DNA from 3 places in the Streptomyces sp. NPDC017890 genome. Region 3 is predicted to be linked to each of the others. Evidence: riboswitches for the same ligand, from Rfam matches in the RefSeq annotation. Region 3 holds a riboswitch; each other region holds the start of a gene.
The links. A riboswitch is a leader RNA that binds a small molecule or an ion and turns the genes downstream of it on or off. The one in region 3 is predicted to bind thiamine pyrophosphate.
Positions count from the first base shown of each region.

Region 1: another riboswitch for thiamine pyrophosphate. It lies ahead of ACH4F2_RS15045 (thiamine ABC transporter substrate binding subunit); the one in region 3 lies ahead of thiC (phosphomethylpyrimidine synthase ThiC).
Region 2: another riboswitch for thiamine pyrophosphate. It lies ahead of thiO (glycine oxidase ThiO); the one in region 3 lies ahead of thiC (phosphomethylpyrimidine synthase ThiC).

Region 1 covers NZ_JBIRHU010000010.1:63,566-69,962, reverse strand. Annotated here, with positions in the region: gene frr (ribosome recycling factor) at 94-651, shown strand; gene ACH4F2_RS15055 (phosphatidate cytidylyltransferase) at 651-1,814, shown strand; gene rlmN (23S rRNA (adenine(2503)-C(2))-methyltransferase RlmN) at 1,994-3,106, shown strand; TPP riboswitch at 3,173-3,278, shown strand; gene ACH4F2_RS15045 (thiamine ABC transporter substrate binding subunit) at 3,358-4,443, shown strand; gene ACH4F2_RS15040 (ABC transporter permease) at 4,488-6,089, shown strand; gene ACH4F2_RS15035 (ABC transporter ATP-binding protein) at 6,142-6,397, shown strand, end outside.
Region 2 covers NZ_JBIRHU010000011.1:229,364-235,760, reverse strand. Annotated here, with positions in the region: gene ACH4F2_RS17095 (deoxyribonuclease IV) at 1-141, opposite strand, end outside; gene pknB (Stk1 family PASTA domain-containing Ser/Thr kinase) at 209-2,203, opposite strand; gene ACH4F2_RS17085 (thiazole synthase) at 2,352-3,149, opposite strand; gene thiS (sulfur carrier protein ThiS) at 3,152-3,352, opposite strand; gene thiO (glycine oxidase ThiO) at 3,349-4,584, opposite strand; TPP riboswitch at 4,582-4,693, opposite strand; gene ACH4F2_RS17070 (hypothetical protein) at 4,746-5,096, shown strand; gene ACH4F2_RS17065 (NAD(P)/FAD-dependent oxidoreductase) at 5,129-6,397, shown strand, end outside.
Region 3 covers NZ_JBIRHU010000015.1:183,111-189,507, reverse strand. Annotated here, with positions in the region: gene ACH4F2_RS21190 (SsgA family sporulation/cell division regulator) at 1-198, shown strand, start outside; gene ACH4F2_RS21185 (YibE/F family protein) at 259-1,809, opposite strand; TPP riboswitch at 1,881-2,070, shown strand; gene thiC (phosphomethylpyrimidine synthase ThiC) at 2,063-3,856, shown strand; gene ACH4F2_RS21175 (hypothetical protein) at 3,912-4,130, opposite strand; gene ACH4F2_RS21170 (VWA domain-containing protein) at 4,349-5,806, shown strand; gene ACH4F2_RS21165 (hypothetical protein) at 5,831-6,397, opposite strand, start outside.

The DNA.
Region 1 (6,397 bases), on a different contig from region 3:
GTCGGGAACCGTGCAGGAAGAACGCGACGCAGCCGGCCGCAGCCCCGACAGGGAACCGCCGCCGGGCCTACTCAAGACACGCAGGAGCAAGTGGTGATCGAAGAGACCCTCCTCGAGGCCGAGGAGAAGATGGAGAAGGCCGTCGTGGTCGCCAAGGAGGACTTCGCCGCGATCCGCACCGGCCGTGCGCACCCGGCGATGTTCAACAAGATCGTGGCCGACTACTACGGCGCGCTGACGCCGATCAACCAGCTGGCCTCGTTCTCCGTGCCCGAGCCGCGCATGGCCGTGGTGACCCCCTTCGACAAGAGCGCCCTGCGCAACATCGAACAGGCGATCCGCGACTCCGACCTGGGCGTCAACCCCAGCAACGACGGCAACATCATCCGGGTGGTGTTCCCCGAGCTGACCGAGGAGCGCCGCCGCGACTACATCAAGGTCGCCAAGAGCAAGGGCGAGGACGCCAAGGTCTCGATCCGCTCCGTGCGCCGCAAGGCCAAGGACGCCATCGACAAGATGGTCAAGGACGGCGAGGTCGGCGAGGACGAGGGCCGTCGTGCGGAGAAGGAGCTGGACGACACCACCACCAAGTACGTCGCCCAGGTGGACGAGCTCCTGAAGCACAAGGAAGCCGAGCTGCTCGAGGTCTGATGAACGACTCTTCCTGGGGAGCGCCGCCACAAGCCGGGTACTGGGGGCCGTCCGACCAGGGACCTGCCCAGGGCGCTGCCCCGGCGGGTCCCGCGTACGATGCGCACTACGCGCAGCAGACTCGCCCCATGCCCGTCGTGCCCGACGTACCCGAACACGGCGGAGACCAGGATGACGGAAAAGGGGCCGCTCGGCTGAGCGGCCCCTTGTTCCGAGACGAGCCGTTCCGCGACGATCCGTATCGCGGCGAGAACCCGTCGGCGCAGCCGTATGCGGAGGTGCCGCAGAATCCGGAGCCCATGCCCGACGCCCCCCAGCCGGCGCGGCCCCAACCGCAGCCGCAGAAGAAGAGCGCGGGCCGCGACCTGGGCGCCGCGATAGGGGTCGGCCTCGGGCTCGGGGCGGTGATCGTCGCCTCGCTGTTCGTCGTCAAGGCCGTCTTCGTCGGTGTGGTCGCGGTCGCCGTCGTGGTGGGTCTGTGGGAGCTGACCAAGCGGCTCCAGGAGCGCAAGGGCATCAGGGCACCCCTCGTGCCGCTCGCGATCGGCGGCGCGGCGATGGTGGTCGCCGGGTATGTGCGGGGCGCGGAGGGTGCGTGGGTCGCCATGGCGCTCACGGCCCTGGCGATCCTCGTGTGGCGGATGACCGAGCCGCCGGAGGGCTACCTCAAGGACGTCACGGCGGGCCTCTTCGCGGCGTTCTACGTGCCCTTCCTGGCCACGTTCGTCGCGATGATGCTCATGGCGGACGACGGTGCGCGGCGCGTCCTGGTCTTCCTGGTGCTGACGGTCGTCAGCGACACCGGCGCCTACGCCGTCGGCTGGCGCTTCGGCAGGACCAAGCTCGCCCCGCGCATCAGCCCCGGCAAGACCCGTGAGGGCCTGCTCGGAGCGGTGGCGTTCGCGATGGCGGCCGGTGCGCTGTGCATGCAGTTCGTGATCGACGACGGCACCTGGTGGCAGGGTCTGCTGCTCGGCCTCGCGGTCGCCGTCAGCGCCACGCTGGGCGACCTCGGCGAGTCCATGATCAAGCGGGACCTCGGCATCAAGGACATGGGCACGCTGCTGCCGGGCCACGGGGGCATCATGGACCGCCTGGACTCGCTGCTGCCGACCGCGCCGGTGGTGTGGTTGCTGCTGGTGATCTTCGTCGGTTCGGGTTGACAGTCATCAGGTAGCCTGGAAGGGCCCGCGGCGTCTGGCTGCGGGCCCTTCCGTGTGTTCCCGCCGATGCGGGGACGATCCAGTGAGGTCTCCTGGCTTCGGCATGGCTCTGCCGTCCTCCCCGCCGACGCGGGGATGTTGCCACAGGCCCGCCGTCCGTCATGAGGAGTTGTCCGACCGTGGCCCGTCCCGTCCCAGGTGAGCTCACCTTCGCTGCACCCCGCGGAGCGAAGCGGCCGCCGCGGCACCTCGCCGACCTCACGCCCGCCGAGCGCAAGGAGGCCGTCGCCGCGATCGGCGAGAAGCCGTTCCGCGCCAAGCAGCTCTCGCAGCACTACTTCGCGCGGTACGCGCACGCCCCCGAGCAGTGGACCGACATCCCGGCCGGCTCGCGCCAGGGACTCCAGGAGGCCCTGCTGCCCGAGCTGATGACCGTCGTACGGCATCTGTCGACCGACCAGGGCACCACGCGCAAGACGCTGTGGAAGCTGTTCGACGGGACGCTCGTCGAGTCGGTCCTCATGCGCTACCCGGACCGGGTGACCATGTGCATCAGCTCCCAGGCGGGCTGCGGCATGAACTGCCCGTTCTGTGCCACGGGGCAGGCGGGCCTGGACCGGAACCTGTCCACCGCCGAGATCGTGCACCAGATCGTGGACGGAATGCGCGCCCTGCGGGACGGCGAGGTCCCCGGGGGACCGGCCCGGCTGAGCAACATCGTGTTCATGGGCATGGGCGAGCCCCTCGCCAACTACAACCGTGTCGTCGGTTCCATCCGCCGCCTCACCGACCCGGAGCCCGACGGACTGGGCCTCTCCCAGCGCGGCATCACCGTCTCCACGGTCGGCCTCGTCCCGGCCATCCACCGCTTCACCGGCGAGGGGTTCAAGTGCCGCCTCGCCATCTCGCTGCACGCGCCCGACGACGAGCTGCGCGACACCCTGGTCCCCGTCAACACGCGCTGGAAGGTGCGTGAGGTGCTGGACGCCGGATTCGAGTACGCGGCCACCTCCGGGCGCCGGCTGTCGATCGAGTACGCGCTGATCCGGGACATCAACGACCAGGCGTGGCGCGGTGACCGGCTCGGGCGGCTGCTCAAGGGCAGGCCCGTGCACGTCAACCTCATCCCGCTCAACCCCACGCCCGGCTCGAAGTGGACCGCGTCGCGGCCCGAGGACGAGAAGGCGTTCGTGGAGGCGATCGCGGCGCACGGTGTGCCGGTGACGATCCGGGACACCCGTGGGCAGGAGATCGACGGGGCGTGTGGTCAGCTCGCCGCGAGCGAGCGGTAACCTGACCGGCGTCGTACATCGTCGTACGACAGCTTCGTACAGAAGTTCATACGGAAGTACATCTTCATATTCCGACAGGGGAGCGCCACAGCGCTGAGAGTGCGGCACCGGCCGCAGACCCTCCGAACCTGGCCCAGGTCATTCTGGGTAGGGAGATCGGTCACCACTCGAGCTGTTGCGCCCTGCCCGGGACCCTCGCCAGGGGTTTCGGGCGGGGCCGCGTCTTCTCCTGGTCACCCAGGAGGAATTCAGTGAGCATCACCAAGAAGGCCACCGTCCTGGCCCTCGGGCTCGGCATGGTCGGCGGCCTGGCCGCCTGCGGATCGTCCGGCGACGACGGCCGGGGCGCCGGCGACTCCAAGACCGTGACCCTGGTCAGCCACAACTCGTGGGCCGTGTCGAAGGACGTCATCGCCGCCTTCGAGAAGAGCTCCGGCTACAAGGTCCGGGTCCTGGAGGACGGCGACGCCGGGCAGGCCGTCAACAAGGCCGTCCTCACCAAGGACAACCCGCAGGGCGACGTCTTCTTCGGCGTGGACAACACGCTGCTGTCCCGCGCGCTCGACAACGGGCTGTTCCAGCCGTACGAGGCGAAGGGATCCGACCTGGTCCTCCCCGAGTACCGGACCGACCAGGACAAGCACCGGGTCACTCCCGTCACCACCGGCGACGTCTGCGTCAACTACGACAAGGCCTACTTCAGCGAGCACAAGCTGACCCCGCCGGACTCCTTCGACGACCTGGTCAAGCCCGAGTACAGGAACCTGCTCGTCACCGAGAACGCGGGCAGTTCCTCGCCCGGCCTCGGCTTCCTGCTCGGCACCGCCGCCGAGTACGGCGACCAGGGCTGGGAGGACTACTGGAAGAAGCTGAAGGCGAACGGCGTCAAGGTCGTCGACAGCTGGGAGCAGGCGTACAACGAGGAGTTCTCCGGCTCGTCCGGCGGCAAGAAGGCCAAGGGCGACCGCCCGCTCGTCGTCTCCTACGCCTCGTCCCCGCCCGCCGAGGTCATCTACGCCGACCCGCAGCCGGCCACCGCGCCGACGGGTGTCGCCACCGGCACCTGCTTCCGCCAGGTCGAGTACGCGGGTCTGCTGAGCAACGCCGGGAACCCCGAGGGCGGCAAGGCACTCCTCGACTTCCTGCTCGGCAAGGAGTTCCAGGACGACATGCCGCTGAACATGTTCGTGTACCCGGTGCGGGAGGGAGCGGAGATTCCCGAGGCGTTCCGGAAGTACGGGCCGCAGGCCGAGGACCCGCGGACCATGGACCCGGCGAAGATCGCCGACAACCGCGACCAGTGGGTCAAGTCGTGGACCTCACTCGTACTGAAGTAGCCGGGCGCCGGCGCCGCACGGGGAACGTGGCGCGGCCGGCCCTGATGGCCGTGCCCGTGGCGTTCTTCGCGGTGTTCTTCGCCTACCCCGTCGCCGCGATCGTCGCGCGCGGACTGGAGATCGACGGCACCTGGCGGTTCGGGCGGATCGGGGAGGTGCTCGCGCAGTCCGACGTGCGGCACGTGCTGTGGTTCACCACCTGGCAGGCGCTGGCCTCCACCGCGCTCACCCTGCTGATCGCCCTGCCGGGCGCCTATGTCTTCGCCCGCCTCGACTTCCCCGGCAAGCAGGTGCTGCGGGCGGTGGTGACCGTGCCGTTCGTGTTGCCGACGGTCGTCGTCGGTACGGCGTTCCTGGCACTGGTGGGGCGGGGCGGGCTGCTCGACGGGCTGTGGGGCGTACGGCTGGACACCACCGTGTGGGCGATCCTCCTCGCGCACGTCTTCTTCAACTACGCCGTCGTCGTACGCACCGTCGGCGGCCTCTGGTCGCAGCTCGACCCGCGGCAGGAGGAGGCGGCGCGGATGCTCGGCGCCTCGCGGCTGAGGGCCTGGCGGCAGGTGACACTGCCCGCGCTCGCGCCGGCCGTGGCCGCCGCCGCGCTGATGGTGTTCCTGTTCACCTTCACCTCCTTCGGCGTGGTCCAGATCCTCGGTGGGCCCGCCTTCTCCACCCTGGAGGTGGAGATCTACCGGCAGACCTCCCAGATCTTCGACCTGTCCACGGCCGCCGTGCTGACGCTGATCCAGTTCGCCGCGGTGGCCGCCATCCTCGCCGTGCACGCCTGGTCGGTACGGCGGCGGGAGACGGCCCTGCGCCTGGTCGACGCGGCCACGACCGCGCGCCGGCCGCGCGGGACCGGGCAGTGGGCGCTGCTGGCCGGGGTTCTGATCACCGTCGCCGTGCTGCTGGTGCTGCCGCTCGCCGTGCTCGTCCAGCGGTCGCTGGGCGCGCCCGGCTTCGGCTACTACCGGGCGCTGACCCGGGAGGACGGCGGCACCTTCCTCGTCCCGCCCATCGAGGCGATCGGCAACTCCCTCCAGTACGCAGTCGCCGCCACCGCCATCGCCGTGGTGATCGGCGCGCTGGCCGCCACCGCGCTCACCCGCCGCGACGCGGGCCGCTTCGTACGCGGCTTCGACGCGCTGCTGATGCTGCCGCTCGGGGTGTCCGCCGTGACGGTCGGCTTCGGGTTCCTGATCGCGCTGGACGAACCCCCGCTGGACCTCCGGGCGTCCTGGATCCTGGTGCCGCTGGCGCAGGCACTGGTCGGGGTCCCGTTCGTCGTCCGGACCATGCTGCCGGTGCTGCGGGCGGTGGACGTACGGCTGCGGGAGGCGGCGGCGGTGCTCGGCGCGTCGCCGTGGCGGGTGTGGCGGGAGGTCGACCTGCCGATGGTGCGGCGGGCCCTGCTGGTCGCGGCCGGGTTCGCCTTCGCGGTGTCGCTCGGGGAGTTCGGGGCGACCGTGTTCATCGCGCGGCCCGACAACCCGACGCTGCCGGTCGCGGTGGCACGACTGCTGGGGCGGCCCGGGGACATGAACTACGGCCAGGCGATGGCCCTTTCGACGATTCTGATGCTGGTGTGCGCGGTGGCCCTGGTGGTGCTGGAGCGGCTGCGGACCGACCGGAGCGGGGAGTTCTAGGGATGCGGGAGTTTCGGGAGATGGAGCTTCCAGGGATGCGGGAGACCCAGGGATGCTGCTGAACCTTGAGGGCGCGACGGTCCGCTTCGGCGGGCGGGCCGTGCTCGACGCCGTCGACCTGGATGTCGCCGAGCACGAGGTGGTGTGCGTGCTCGGGCCCAGCGGCAGCGGCAAGTCGACGCTGCTGCGGGCGGTCGCCGGGCTCCAGCCGCTGGACGCCGGACGGGTGACGCTCGACGGGCGGGACCAGTCCGGGGTGCCCGCGCACAAGCGCGAGGTCGGGCTGATGTTCCAGGACCACCAGCTGT
Region 2 (6,397 bases), on a different contig from region 3:
GACCTGCACGGCCTCCGCCTTCAGCTCACGGGCGTAGGACAGGCCCACGGAGTGCAGGCCGCCGGCCACGGGGACGTGACCGCCGACGGGGTTGCGGGGGAGCGCGCTGGTGCGGGAGTGGGCGGACTGTTGACTGTTCACCCATCCAGGGTGTCATGCGCTCACGCGTGGTCGTACGCGCCGGACGGGCCCCCCGACGTGCCGGTGGTCACCTGATAGTGATCGTGACGGAGGACCCCTTGGGAGCCGTGTTCCCGCCGTCCACGGACTGGTCCTTCACGGTGTCGCCGAACAGCCCGAGCAGACCGCGGTCCTCGTCCACCTGGAAGCCCGCGTCCTTCAGCTTCCGCTTGGCGTCGTCCACGCTGTCGCCGACCACGTCCGGGACCTCGATCATCTCGGGGCCCTTGGACACCGTGAGCGTGACCGTGTCGCCCTTGGCGGCCCGGCTGCCCGGGGCCGGCGTCTGCCGGGCGACCTGGCCCCTGTCGTGCTCGGAGTTCACCTGCTCGGTGGCGACCCTCACCTTCAGACCGGCCTCCGTCAGCTCGGCCCTGGCGTCGGCCAGGTCGTCGCCGGCGACGTCCGGGACGTCGACCGGGCTGCCCTTGCTGACGACCAGCGCGACCGCCGAGCCCGAGCGCACCGTGGTGCCCGTCGCCGGCTTCGTGGAGATCACGAAGCCCTGGGGCACGTCCTCGCTGAACGCCCGGGTCACCATGCCCGGCTCCAGCCCCTCGTCCTTCAGCAGCGTCCGCGCCCGGTCCAGCTTGTAGCCCTGCACGTCCGGCAGCTTCACGGTGTCGGGACCGTCGGAGATCGTGAACGACACGGAGTCGTTCTTGCGGATACGGGTGCCGACCCCGGGGTCGGTACTCATGACCTTGCCGCGCTCCACGGTGTCGCTGTAGGCGTGCCGGACCTTGCCGGCGTCCAGACCGGCGTCGTCCAGCCGGTCCCGGGCCTGCGCCTCGGTCTTGGACAGCAGCGGCGGCACCTTGGTGAACTGGCCGGAGTTGATGTACCAGACGCCCGTGCCGACGCCGAGCACCAGCAGTACGGCCACGACGATCGCCAGCGGGCCGCGCCGCAGCTCCGGCCGGCGCCGCCGGGGCGGGACCGGCGGGGGAGCGGCCAGGCGGCTGGTGCGGTCGACCCCGTCAGCGGGGAACCCGTCAGCCGTGCCGTCGCCCGCGCCCTCGTCCTCGTTGACGGGCAGTGGCCGGGACGGGGGTCCCCCCGGGCGAGCGAAGCCGAGCGCGGGGGAGGTCAGCGCGCGCGGGATGACGCTCGTGCGGTCCTCGGCGTTGTCGTGCTCCGCGGCGAGCGCCTGCGGCGGCACCGCGTCCAGCTGGTCCGTGCTCAGTGTCCCGCGCGCCTGACGGGTCTGCGAGAGCAGGGCCACGGCGTCGTGCGGACGGATCTGCGGGTTGCGGGCGGTCGCCGAGGCGACCAGCTCGTCCAGCTCGTAAGCCATCCCCGGCACGGCGGCCGACGGCGGCGGCACGTCCTCGTGCAGATGCTTGTAGAGCACCTGGGCGGGGGAGTCCCCGTCGTGCGGCTTGGCACCGGTGAGCATCTCGTGCAGCATCACGCCGCACGCGTACACGTCGACCCTCGGATCGGCGGCGCCGTGCTCGATCTGCTCGGGCGCCAGGTAGGAGACGGTGCCGAGGACGGCTCCGGTGGTGCTGGTGACCGTGTCGACGGCCCGGACCAGGCCGAAGTCGGCGACCTTGACCCGGCCGTCGTCCCCTATCAGGACGTTCTCCGGCTTCATGTCCCGGTGCACGAACCCGGCCCGGTGCGCGGCGCCGAGCGCGGCCAGCACCGGCTCCAGGATGTCCAGCGCGGCCCGCGGCCGGAGCGCCCCGCGCTCGCGCAGCACGTCGCGCAGGGTGCAGCCGGCGACGTACTCCATGGCCAGGTAGACGTACGCTCCCTCGGCCCCTTGGTCGAACACCTGCACGACGTTGGGGTGGTCGAGGCGGGCCACCGACTTCGCCTCGCGGATGAACCGCTCCACGAAGGTGGCGTCGGCCGCGAGCGTCGGGTGCATCACCTTCAGCGCGAGCACGCGGTCCAGGCGGGTGTCCACGGCCCGGTAGACCGTGGCCATCCCGCCGACCGCGATCCGCGCCTCGACGCGGTACCGGCCGTCGAGCATCTGCCCGACGAGAGGGTCCTGAAGGGTCGTGTCCACGCAGGTGAGTCTACGAGCCACCACGGACACCCGGCGCCGCCGCCGACGGCCGGGGGCGGTACTGCAGCGGACCTGTGACGCTTCTTACGCCCCTGCGCGGCCGGCCACCGACGGCGTGGACCCGCACGAACGGCACGACAGCGCGGCACTACCGAAAAGCGGGCCGCTCCGGATCGAGAACCGCCAGCCCCTCCGCGGGAGACGACGCCTCGGCGAAGTGCCGCCGCGGGATCCGCCCGGCCCGCCGGGCCAGCCTCCCCGCCTCCACGGCGAACCGCATCCCCTCCGCCATGAGGACCGGCTCCTGCGCCCGCGTCACCGCCGAGGCGAGCATCACACCCGCACAGCCCAGTTCCATCGCCAGCGCCACGTCCGACGCCGTACCGGCCCCCGCGTCCAGAATCACCGGCACGCGCGCGTGCTCCACGATCAGCTCGAAGTTGTGCGGGTTGCGGATGCCGAGCCCCGACCCGATCGGCGAGCCGAGCGGCATGATCGCCGAGCACCCGACGTCCTCCAGCTTCCGCGCGAGGACCGGGTCGTCGTTCGTGTACGGCAGCACCGTGAACCCGTCGTCGACCAGTGTCTCCGCCGCGTCCAGCAGCTCGATCGGGTCCGGCAGCAGGGTGCGCTCGTCGGCGATGACCTCCAGCTTGACCAGGTCGGTGCCGAGGGCCTCGCGCGCGAGTCGCGCGGTGAGGACGGCCTCCCCGGCGGTGAAGCAGCCGGCCGTGTTCGGCAGCACCCGGATGCCGAGCTTCTCCAGCACCGACAGCACGGACCCGTGTACGGAGGCGTTCACGCGCCGCATCGCGACGGTCGTCAGCTCCGTCCCGGACGCCACCAGCGCGCGCTCCAGCACGTCGAGGCTGGGCGCCCCGCCGGTACCCATGATCAGGCGGGACCCGTACGCCGTACCGCCGAGGACAAAGGGATCGTCGGCCATGGTCAGCCTCCTTGGACGGCGGTGAGGACTTCGACGCGGTCGCCGTCGGCCAGCGCGGTGACGGACCACCGCGCGCGCGGGACGACGGTTTCGTTGAGGGCGGCGGCCACTCCGGACGGCGCCGCGGTGAGCGCACCCACCAGGGCGTCCAGGGCCGTACCGGGAGCCACCTCGCGGGGCTCGCCGTTGACGGAGATGTTCATGCGGGCTGCTCCGAGAGTGCGGGGGCGGCGTCGAAGCGCCGCGGGGTGAAGGGGCGGGCCTCGGCCGGCAGTTCCCCGGTGGTCAGGGCGTCCGCCATGACGTCGCCGGTGACCGGGGTGAGCAGGACGCCGTTGCGGTAGTGCCCGGTGGCCAGCAGCAGGCCGTCCAGCCCGGTCGGGCCGAGCAGCGGGGCGTTGTCCGGGGAGCAGGGGCGCAGACCCGCCCGGGTCTCCGTCAGGGGCAGCTCGGTGATGCCGGGGACCAGCTCGTGGGCGTCGCGCAGCAGCTCGTAGACGCCGCCCGCGGTGACCGTCGTGTCCCAGCCCAGTTCCTCGCTGGTGGCGCCGACGACCAGCTCGCCGCTCTCCCGGGGCACCAGGTAGAGCGGGTTGCCGCGGACCACGGCACGCACCGTCCGGCTCAGCAGCGGCCCGTGCGTCCGCGGCATCGCCAGCCGCAGCACCTGCCCCTTCACGGGCCGCACCGGCGGCAGCAGGGCCTCCGGCACGCCCGTCAGCCGTCCGCTCAGGCTGCCGCCGGCCAGGACCACCTGCCCGGCCTCCAGGGCCGTGCCGTCGGCCGTGACGATCCCCGTGACCCGCTCGCCGCCGCCCCCGACGGTGAGCCGGTCGGCCCACACCCGGTGGAAGACGACGCCCGTGCGTTCGCAGGCGGCCACGAGTGCCCCGGCGAGGCATCGGGGGTCGATCTGATGGTCGCCGTCCACCCGCAGCCCGCCGCGCACACCCGGCGCGAGCATCGGCTCCAGGCGTCGGCACTCGCGCCCCGACAGCCATTCGGACTCCAGGCCCGAGCGCTGCTGGAGCGCGTGCAGTTCCCGCAGGTGGGCACGGTCGTCGGCGTCCAGTGCGACGGCGAGGGTGCCGCACCTGCGGTAACCGAGGTCGTGGCCGGTGAGGTCGGTCAGCTCGGCGGCGAACTCCGGGTAGCGGCGGGCGGAGGCGAGGTTCAGGGCGAGCAGCGTCTGCTCGCCGTAGTGCAGTTCCGTGACGGCGGCCAGCATCCCGGCCGCCACCTGGGCCGCCCCGCCGCCCGGTTCGGGGTCGACGAGGGCCGTGACGAGCCCGCGCTGCGCGGCCCGCCAGGCCGTGACCAGGCCGATGATCCCACCGCCGACGACGAGGACGTCCGGCGTACGCGACGGTGGCGAGGCCGTCGCGGCCGGTGCGGCCGATCTGGCAGCGGAAGCGGAAGTCGGTGGTGACGACATGGGCGTCCAGCCCCTCCCTTCGCCGGCATGACCCGGATCAGGTTCGTACGGTCGGAGGCCGCCAGCCTCCCTCTCAGCCCGGTGCGTCCGGGCTCCCGCGAGTGCTTTACGTTGGCCACCCTAGCCCGCAGCCCATCGCACTCGTAAGGGAGCCTCCACCCGTGGCGCGTTCACTCGACGGTCTCGTTCTCGCCCCTGTCACCGACCAGGCGCCCGGCCAGGTGGGCACGCGCACCCGGTTCACCTATCACGAGCAGGACGGCGCCGTATGGGCCGAGTACGCGGGCGGCGACGTCGTCCGCGGCCGCCTGGTGGGCAGCCGGGAGGGCGACCGTCTCGACTTCCGCTACGTGCAGCTCAAGACCGACGGCGCCACGTCGTCGGGACACTGCGTGTCGACCGTCGTCGAGCTGCCGGACGGGCGCGTGCGCCTGGAGGAGACCTGGGAGTGGGAGTCGCAGCGGGGCAGCGGGACCAGCGTTGTGGAGCAGGTCACCGCGCACGGGCACTGACCGGCGGATCGCCAGGTGTCTATGGTGATCAGGTGAGCGAGCAGACGCAGGAGCGGGCCCGGGAACGGGAAGCGGACGCGGAGCGCCGCGTGGTCGTCGTGGGCGCGGGCATGGCGGGGGTGCAGACCGCCGTCGCCCTGCGGGAGCAGGGCTTCACCGGCACCGTGACACTGATCGGCGCGGAGCCGCACCAGCCGTACGACCGCCCCCCGCTGTCCAAGGCCGTCCTGCTCGGCACGGCCGAGGGCTCCGCCTTCGACGTCGACTTCGAGGCCCTCGGCATCACCCTGCGGCTCGGCTGCGAGGCCCTGGGCGTCCGCCAAGGCGCGCACGTACTCGACACCTCCGCGGGGCCCGTGCCGTACGACGTCCTCGTCCTCGCGACCGGCGCCGAACCGATCCGGCTGCCCGGCTCGGAGGGGGTGCCCGGCGTGCACCTGCTGCGCACCCTGGACGACGCCGAACGGCTGCGCCCGGTGCTCGCCCGGCAGCACGACATCGTGGTCGTCGGCGCGGGCTGGATCGGTGCCGAGTTCGCCACCGCCGCGCGCGAGGCGGGCTGCGCGGTGACCGTCGTGGAAGCCGCGGGACGGCCCCTCGCCGACGCGCTGCCCGACGAGGTCGCCGCGCCGATGGCGGCCTGGTACGCCGACGCCGGCGCCGTACTGCGCACGCACGCGCGCGTGGAACGCGTCGAGCCCGGCGGCCCGGGGGAGCCCGGCCACGTGGTGCTCGACGACGGCTCGCGGCTGCCCGCCGGCGCGGTCGTCGTAGGCATCGGCGCCCGGCCCGCCACCACGTGGCTCGCCGGCTCCGGGGTCGACCTCGGCGCGCACGGGGAGGTTCTGGCCGACGACCGCCTGCGCACCTCGATGCCGGACGTCTACGCGGTCGGCGACTGCGCCTCCTTCCCCTCCGGCCGCTACGGCGAGCGGCTGCTCGTGCACCACTGGGACAACGCCCTCCAGGGCCCGCGCACGGTCGCCGAGAACGTCATCGGCGCCACCACCGGCGAGGCCCCGGCGGCCTACGATCCGGTGCCGTACTTCTGGTCCGAGCAGTTCGGCCGCTTCGTCCAGTACGCCGGTCACCACACGGACGCCGACACCACTCTGTGGCGCGGCGACCCCTCGGGACCCGCCTGGACGGTCTGCTGGCTGCGCGAGGACCGCCTGGTCGCCCTGCTGGCGGTGGGCCGCCCCCGGGACCTGGCCCAGGGCAGACGCCTGATCCAGGCGGGCGCGACGATGGACCCGCGGCTGCTGGCCGATCCGGCCAGGCCGCTGAAGGCGGCGGCCGCG
Region 3 (6,397 bases):
CTGGCGGAAGTGCTGATCCGCCTTCAGGTAGGCAGTGACCAGGCGCTGTTCCGTTCGTCCGCGGCGCCCTTGGTGGCCTTTCTCGACCGGACCGACAAGCTGGTGCCGCTGGGGCAGGAGGGCGCGCTCGCCGACTTCGACACCCACCTCGACGAGGCGCTGGACCGCATCCTGGCGGAGGAACAGAGCGCGGGCTGAACCGTTACGGCAGCCCTGCAGCGTTGGCGTAACGCTTCGCCGGGCCGGCTGCCGATGCGTTCAGCGCTTACGCCGCCGGCCCCGCCCGCGTACGGGAGCCGTCGCACCGGCCCCCGGCGTCACCACGGCGGCCTGTGACACCGGTCGGTCGCCAGGCCGGTCGGCCGACACGACGAGTGCCGCGAGTGCCGTGGTGACCGGAACAGACGCCACCAGGCCGATCGAACCGACCAGCGTGCGCACGATCTCCTCCGCGACCAACTCGCTGTTGGCGACCGTTCCCACGCCGCTCTGCGCGATCGAGAACAGCAGCAGCAGTGGCAGCGCGGCGCCGGCGTAGGCGAGGACGAGCGTGTTGACGACCGAGGCGATGTGGTCGCGGCCGATACGGATGCCCGCGCGGTACAGCCCGCGCCAACCCATCGTCGGGTTGGCCTCGTGAAGTTCCCAGACCGCCGAGGTCTGGGTGACCGTCACGTCGTCGAGGACACCGAGCGAACCGATGATGACCCCGGCGAGCAGCAGGCCGCTCATGTCGATCGTCGGGTACAGGCCGTGGATGAGGCCGGTGTTGTCGTCCGTGTTCCCGGTGAGTGCGGCCCAGCCGATGAACAACGACCCGAGAAGACCGATCAGCAGCAACGAGATCAGGGTGCCGAGAACCGCCACGGACGTACGGGCCGACAGGCCGTGGCACAGGTACAGCGCGATCAGCATGATGGCGCTGGACCCGACGACCGCCACGACGAGCGGGTTCGAGCCTTGCAGGATCGCGGGCAGGATGAAGAAGTTGAGCAGCAGGAAGCTGATGGCCAGCGAGACCAGGGCCATGAGGCCGCGCAGCCGTCCGACGACCACGACGGCGAGCGCGAAGATACCGGCGAGCAGGGCCAGCGGGACCGTTCGGTTGATGTCGGTCACCGAGTACTGCAGGTCCTCCGGCGCGGAGGGCTCGTAGGCGACCACTACCTTCTGGCCCTCGTGCAACTGGCGCGACTGGTCCGGCTGCACGATCTCGGTGAACGTGCGGCCCTTGTCATCGCCGCTGTCGACGCGGATCGTCGCCCGCTTGCAGTCGCCGTTCGCCTGCTGCACCGCGGAGGAGCCCTCGGCGGTAGAGGTGTCGCCGGTCGGGGGGACACCCGATGCGTTGACGGACTGGCAGCTCAGCTCGACCACCTTGGTGACGGTGCCCTGCTGCGTCTGCCGGTCGAAGCCCACCCCGGTGCGCTCGTGCGGCGGTGCGCCGCCCGGCCACAACACCGCGAGCCCGACCAGTACCGCCGCGGCGAACGGGATGAGGACGGCGGCGATGACCTTCCTCAGATGCCGGGAGACGGGCGTCGCCGGTCCGTGACTGTGGGCGTGCGAGTGCCCGTGGCCGTCACCGGCACCGTGGCCGCCGCCCGCACCATGGCCTCCCCCGTGCCCACCGAAACCACCGTGGCCGTCACCGGCACCGTGCCCGCCGCCCGCGTCATGTCTGCCACCGTCCGCGCCGTGAGGGCCTGCGGGGGTGTACCCGGCTTCAGGGCGGACGTTGCTGTCCTCGGCACTCGGACCGCGGCGGGGCTCGTGCGGCGGAAACGGGGGCTGCTGCGGTGTGGTCACCGGCCGATCATCGCAAGAACGAGGGGGGCCCTCTGTTCACCGCGCCCGAATTGACGCTAGCGTGGAGGCACCTTTGTACACGCGGGAGCTCGGAGCACCGGGCTGAGAGGGCGCTGACCTCCGTCCCAGCGATGTTTCACGGGAAACGTCACCGAAACCGAGTGATGTTTCCCACGAAGCGTCGGCAGACGGAAGCCGCTGCGTCGACCGCCGAACCTGTTACCGGGTAATGCCGGCGTAGGGAGTAGGTCTCATGACCATCAAGGACGCACGCACGCCTGCCTCCACACAGAACCCCGCCCAGGAGGAATCCACGGAGGCCGGGAAGTCCATCGGCTGGCACAAGGCGTACGTCGAGGGCTCGCGCCCCGACCTGCGGGTGCCGGTTCGTCAGGTGCATCTCACCAACGGGCAGTCGGTCACCCTCTACGACACTTCGGGCCCGTACACCGATCCACTCGTCGACACCGACGTCCGCAGGGGTCTGCAGCCGCTGCGGGAGAACTGGATCATCGCCCGCGGCGACACCGAGGAGTACGCGGGCCGTCCCGTCCGTCCCGAGGACGACGGAATCAAGCACACCTCCCCGCGCGGCGGTCTGCGTAATCTCGACGCCGTCTTCCCCGGACGGCCGCGTCAGCCGCGCCGGGGAAGGGACGGCAACGCGGTCACGCAGCTCGCGTACGCACGGCGGGGCGAGATCACGCCGGAGATGGAGTACGTCGCCGTACGGGAGAACGTCTCGCCGGAAGTGGTGCGTGAGGAGATCGCGGCGGGCCGTGCCGTACTCCCGGCCAACGTCAACCACCCGGAGATCGAACCGATGATCATCGGCAAGAAGTTCCTGGTGAAGGTCAACGCCAACATCGGCAACTCGGCTGTGACGTCCTCCATCGAAGAGGAGGTCGAGAAGATGACCTGGGCGACCCGGTGGGGCGCCGACACGGTCATGGACCTGTCCACCGGCCGCAACATCCACACCACTCGTGAGTGGGTGCTGCGCAACTCCCCCGTCCCCATCGGGACGGTGCCGCTCTACCAGGCGCTGGAGAAGGTCGACGGCCGGGCCGAGGAGCTGACCTGGGAGATCTACAAGGACACGGTCATCGAACAGGCCGAGCAGGGTGTGGACTACATGACGGTCCACGCGGGGGTGCGTCTGGCGTATGTGCCGCTCACCGCGAACCGCAAGACCGGCATCGTCTCGCGCGGCGGCTCGATCATGGCGGCGTGGTGCCTGGCGCACCACAGGGAGTCGTTCCTGTACGAGAACTTCGAGGAGCTGTGCGAGATCCTCGCCGCCTACGACGTCACCTACTCTCTCGGCGACGGCCTGCGGCCGGGTTCGATCGCGGACGCCAACGACGAGGCGCAGTTCGCGGAGTTGCGCACGCTCGGGGAACTCAACCGGATCGCGAAGCGTTTGAACGTTCAGACCATGATCGAAGGCCCGGGCCATGTCCCGATGCACAAGATCAAGGAGAACATCGACCTTCAGCAGGAGATCTGCGATGAAGCTCCGTTCTATACGCTCGGCCCCCTGACGACGGACGTCGCGCCGGCGTACGACCACATCACCTCCGGCATCGGTGCCGCGATGATCGCCTGGTGGGGCACGGCCATGCTCTGCTACGTCACGCCCAAGGAGCACCTGGGCCTGCCCAACCGTGACGACGTCAAGACCGGCGTCATCACCTACAAGATCGCCGCCCATGCCGCCGACCTCGCCAAGGGACATCCAGGTGCGCAGGAATGGGACGACGCGCTGTCCGACGCCCGCTTCGAGTTCCGGTGGGAGGACCAGTTCAATCTGGCTCTCGACCCGGACACGGCACGAGAGTTCCACGACGAGACACTGCCGGCCGAGCCCGCCAAGACGGCTCACTTCTGCTCCATGTGCGGGCCGAAGTTCTGTTCGATGAAGATCTCGCAGGACATCCGGCGTGAGCACGGAGGCAGCAAGACCGAGATCGAGGAGGGCATGGCCCAGAAGTCGAAGGAGTTCGCGGCCAGCGGGAACCGGGTGTACTTGCCGCTGGCCGACTGAGGTCCGTCGGCACCGGCCTCACGCTGAGCCACCCGGCGTAGTGCAACGGGGTGGCTCAGCGTGAGCCGGGGAACGCTGCCTGTTCAGGAGGGCTCGCCACCCCGAACGGGTTGTCGATCACGTAACGCCAGTATCCGTCCGGCCCACGGCGAGCCATGTCTGTCGCGGTATCCCCGATGTGGACCTGGCCGCTGTGGGCGGCGGTGCCGGCGATGGCGAAGTCGACGATCAGTAGAGCCAGGTCGCCGACGACGTTTGTGTGGCGTGGGGTCACCTCGTGGCACTGTGAGGCAGCGGAACACTGGGGGGATGCGTCATGTGTCAAGCGAACAGCCCCTCGACATGGGTAACCAAACGGAAACCCACGCGTGGGACGCGGAGTTGGTACCGGAGGGACGAGGTCACACCCGTCGGCCGGACGCCGGTTGCCCGGTGGAGGTCGCCGTCGCCTGCCCCTCCCCACCGACGGGCTCGGCTGGGCAGACTGGGCGCATGACAGCCACCTCCCTGAGCAAGGGCGCCAACCTCGGCGTCGACTCCCCTGCGGTGCGCGTCGAACTCGTCTGGTCCGCCGGACCGGGTGTGCCCGAGGTCGACGCCTCCGCGCTGCTGCTCACCTCGGCCGGACGTGTGCGGGACGACGGCGACTTCGTCTTCTACAACCAGCCACGCCACGCGTCCGACGCGGTGGAGCACCTGGGCAAGCAGAGTGGGCACGGTGCCGGCGCGGGTGTCACGACCGACGCGGTCGCAGTGGACCTGCGCTCGGTGGAACCGGCCGTCGACCGCATCGTCCTGTGCGCCTCGGCAGACGGCGGAACGTTCGGCCAGATCCCGGGGCTGTCACTCCGGCTGCTGGACGCCGGGACCCGCACCGAGCTGGCCCGGTTCGACATCACGGCCGGAACGGAGACCGCCCTGGTCGGCGGCGAGCTGTACCGGCGCCAGGGGAAGTGGAAGTTCCGCGCGGTGGGGCAGGGGTACGCCTCCGGGCTCGCGGGGCTGGCCACCGACTTCGGTATCAGCGTGGACGACACTCCCCCGGCGGTCGCGCCCACCGGCTCGTCAACGGCAGCGACTGCCCCGCCGCCCACCCCACCGGCCCCCCTGGCACCGTCCGTACCAGCGGCTGCCGCCGCCCCGCCCACCGCATCGGCCTCGCCCTCGGCGCCCCCCGCCGCCGGCCCCCGCCTCACCAAGGGCGAGGAACACCTTCCTGTCGACATGCGCAAGCGGTTGTCCCTGCGCAAGGAACAGGTCGCGGTCAGTCTGACCAAGCACGGGGCGGCCGGTGTCACGGCGCGCGTCATCCTGGTCCTGGACGCTTCCGGGTCCATGTCCTTCCTCTACTCCAAGGGCGTGGTCACAGACGTCGTGGAGCGGATGGCCGCCGTCGCCGCGCAGTTGGACGACGATGGGGAGATGCAGGCATGGACCTTCGCCTCGAACCCTGCGCGTCTGCCCGACCTCCGCCTGGGTGAGCTGCCCGAGTGGCTGCGGCTGCACGTGCGCGTGGGGGAGATCAGCCTCTTCCGCCGAGGCAGGAAGAAGGGCCTGCACCCCGAGCAGGTCGACATGCGGGCGGTCGGCATCCAGAATGAGGAACAGAAGGTGATCGCCGAGGTCCGGGCCTACGTCCGGGACAACCCGGCGTCGGCTCCGACCCTGGTGCTGTTCTTCTCCGACGGCGGTGTCTACCGCAACGCCGAGATCGAGCGCGAGCTGCGGGAGGCGGTGGAGGAACCGGTCTTCTGGCAGTTCGTGGGGCTCGGGCGGTCCAACTACGGGGTACTCGAGCGTTTCGACACCCTGCCGGGCCGCCGGGTCGACAACGTCGGCTTCTTCGCCGTGGACGACATCAGCACCGTCCCGGATCCGGAGCTGTACGACCGCCTGCTGTCCGAGTTCCCGTCCTGGATCGCTGCCGCCGGCCGGGCGGGCATCCTCTGATCCGTTGCCCGCCCGGGCCGGTGGCTACTCGGGCTGGTGTTCCGGGCCGCCGAAGTCCGGGCTGCTGTAGTCCGGACTCGAGTAGCGCGGACGCGGACCTGCCTCGGGCCCGCTTTCGGGGCTCGTGAAGCCGGGACGGCCATAGCCGAGGTGCGGCATGCGGCTGGTCGGCGCCGCCGGCCCCGTACGGTGCAGTGCCGTCGAGCTCGGATCGGCGAGTGCCTCCCGCAGGAAGGGCAGGATGCCGCGTTCCAGCAGGGCGTCGTGCCAGGCGTCCCTGGCCCGGACCACTTCCTCGTCGAGTTCGCCGTAGCGGCCGGACTCTGCGGAGGGACGGTTGCGCAGCGCGGTGAGCAGCAGTCCCACCGCGGCGACGAGGATCGCCACCGCCGTCACGGCGCCGAACACCCATCCCGTGGTGAGCATGGTCTGCGCGAAGGTCTGTCCCGGGTCGAGCATCTTCAGGAGGTAGCCGACGAGCAGGAAGATCGCCGCCGCGGTGCCGGCCAGGACGGGCGCCAGGACGGCGACGACGGCGACGGCACCCGCGCCGCTCGCCTCGGCGACCTCGCCCATGGTGGCGGCCAGGCC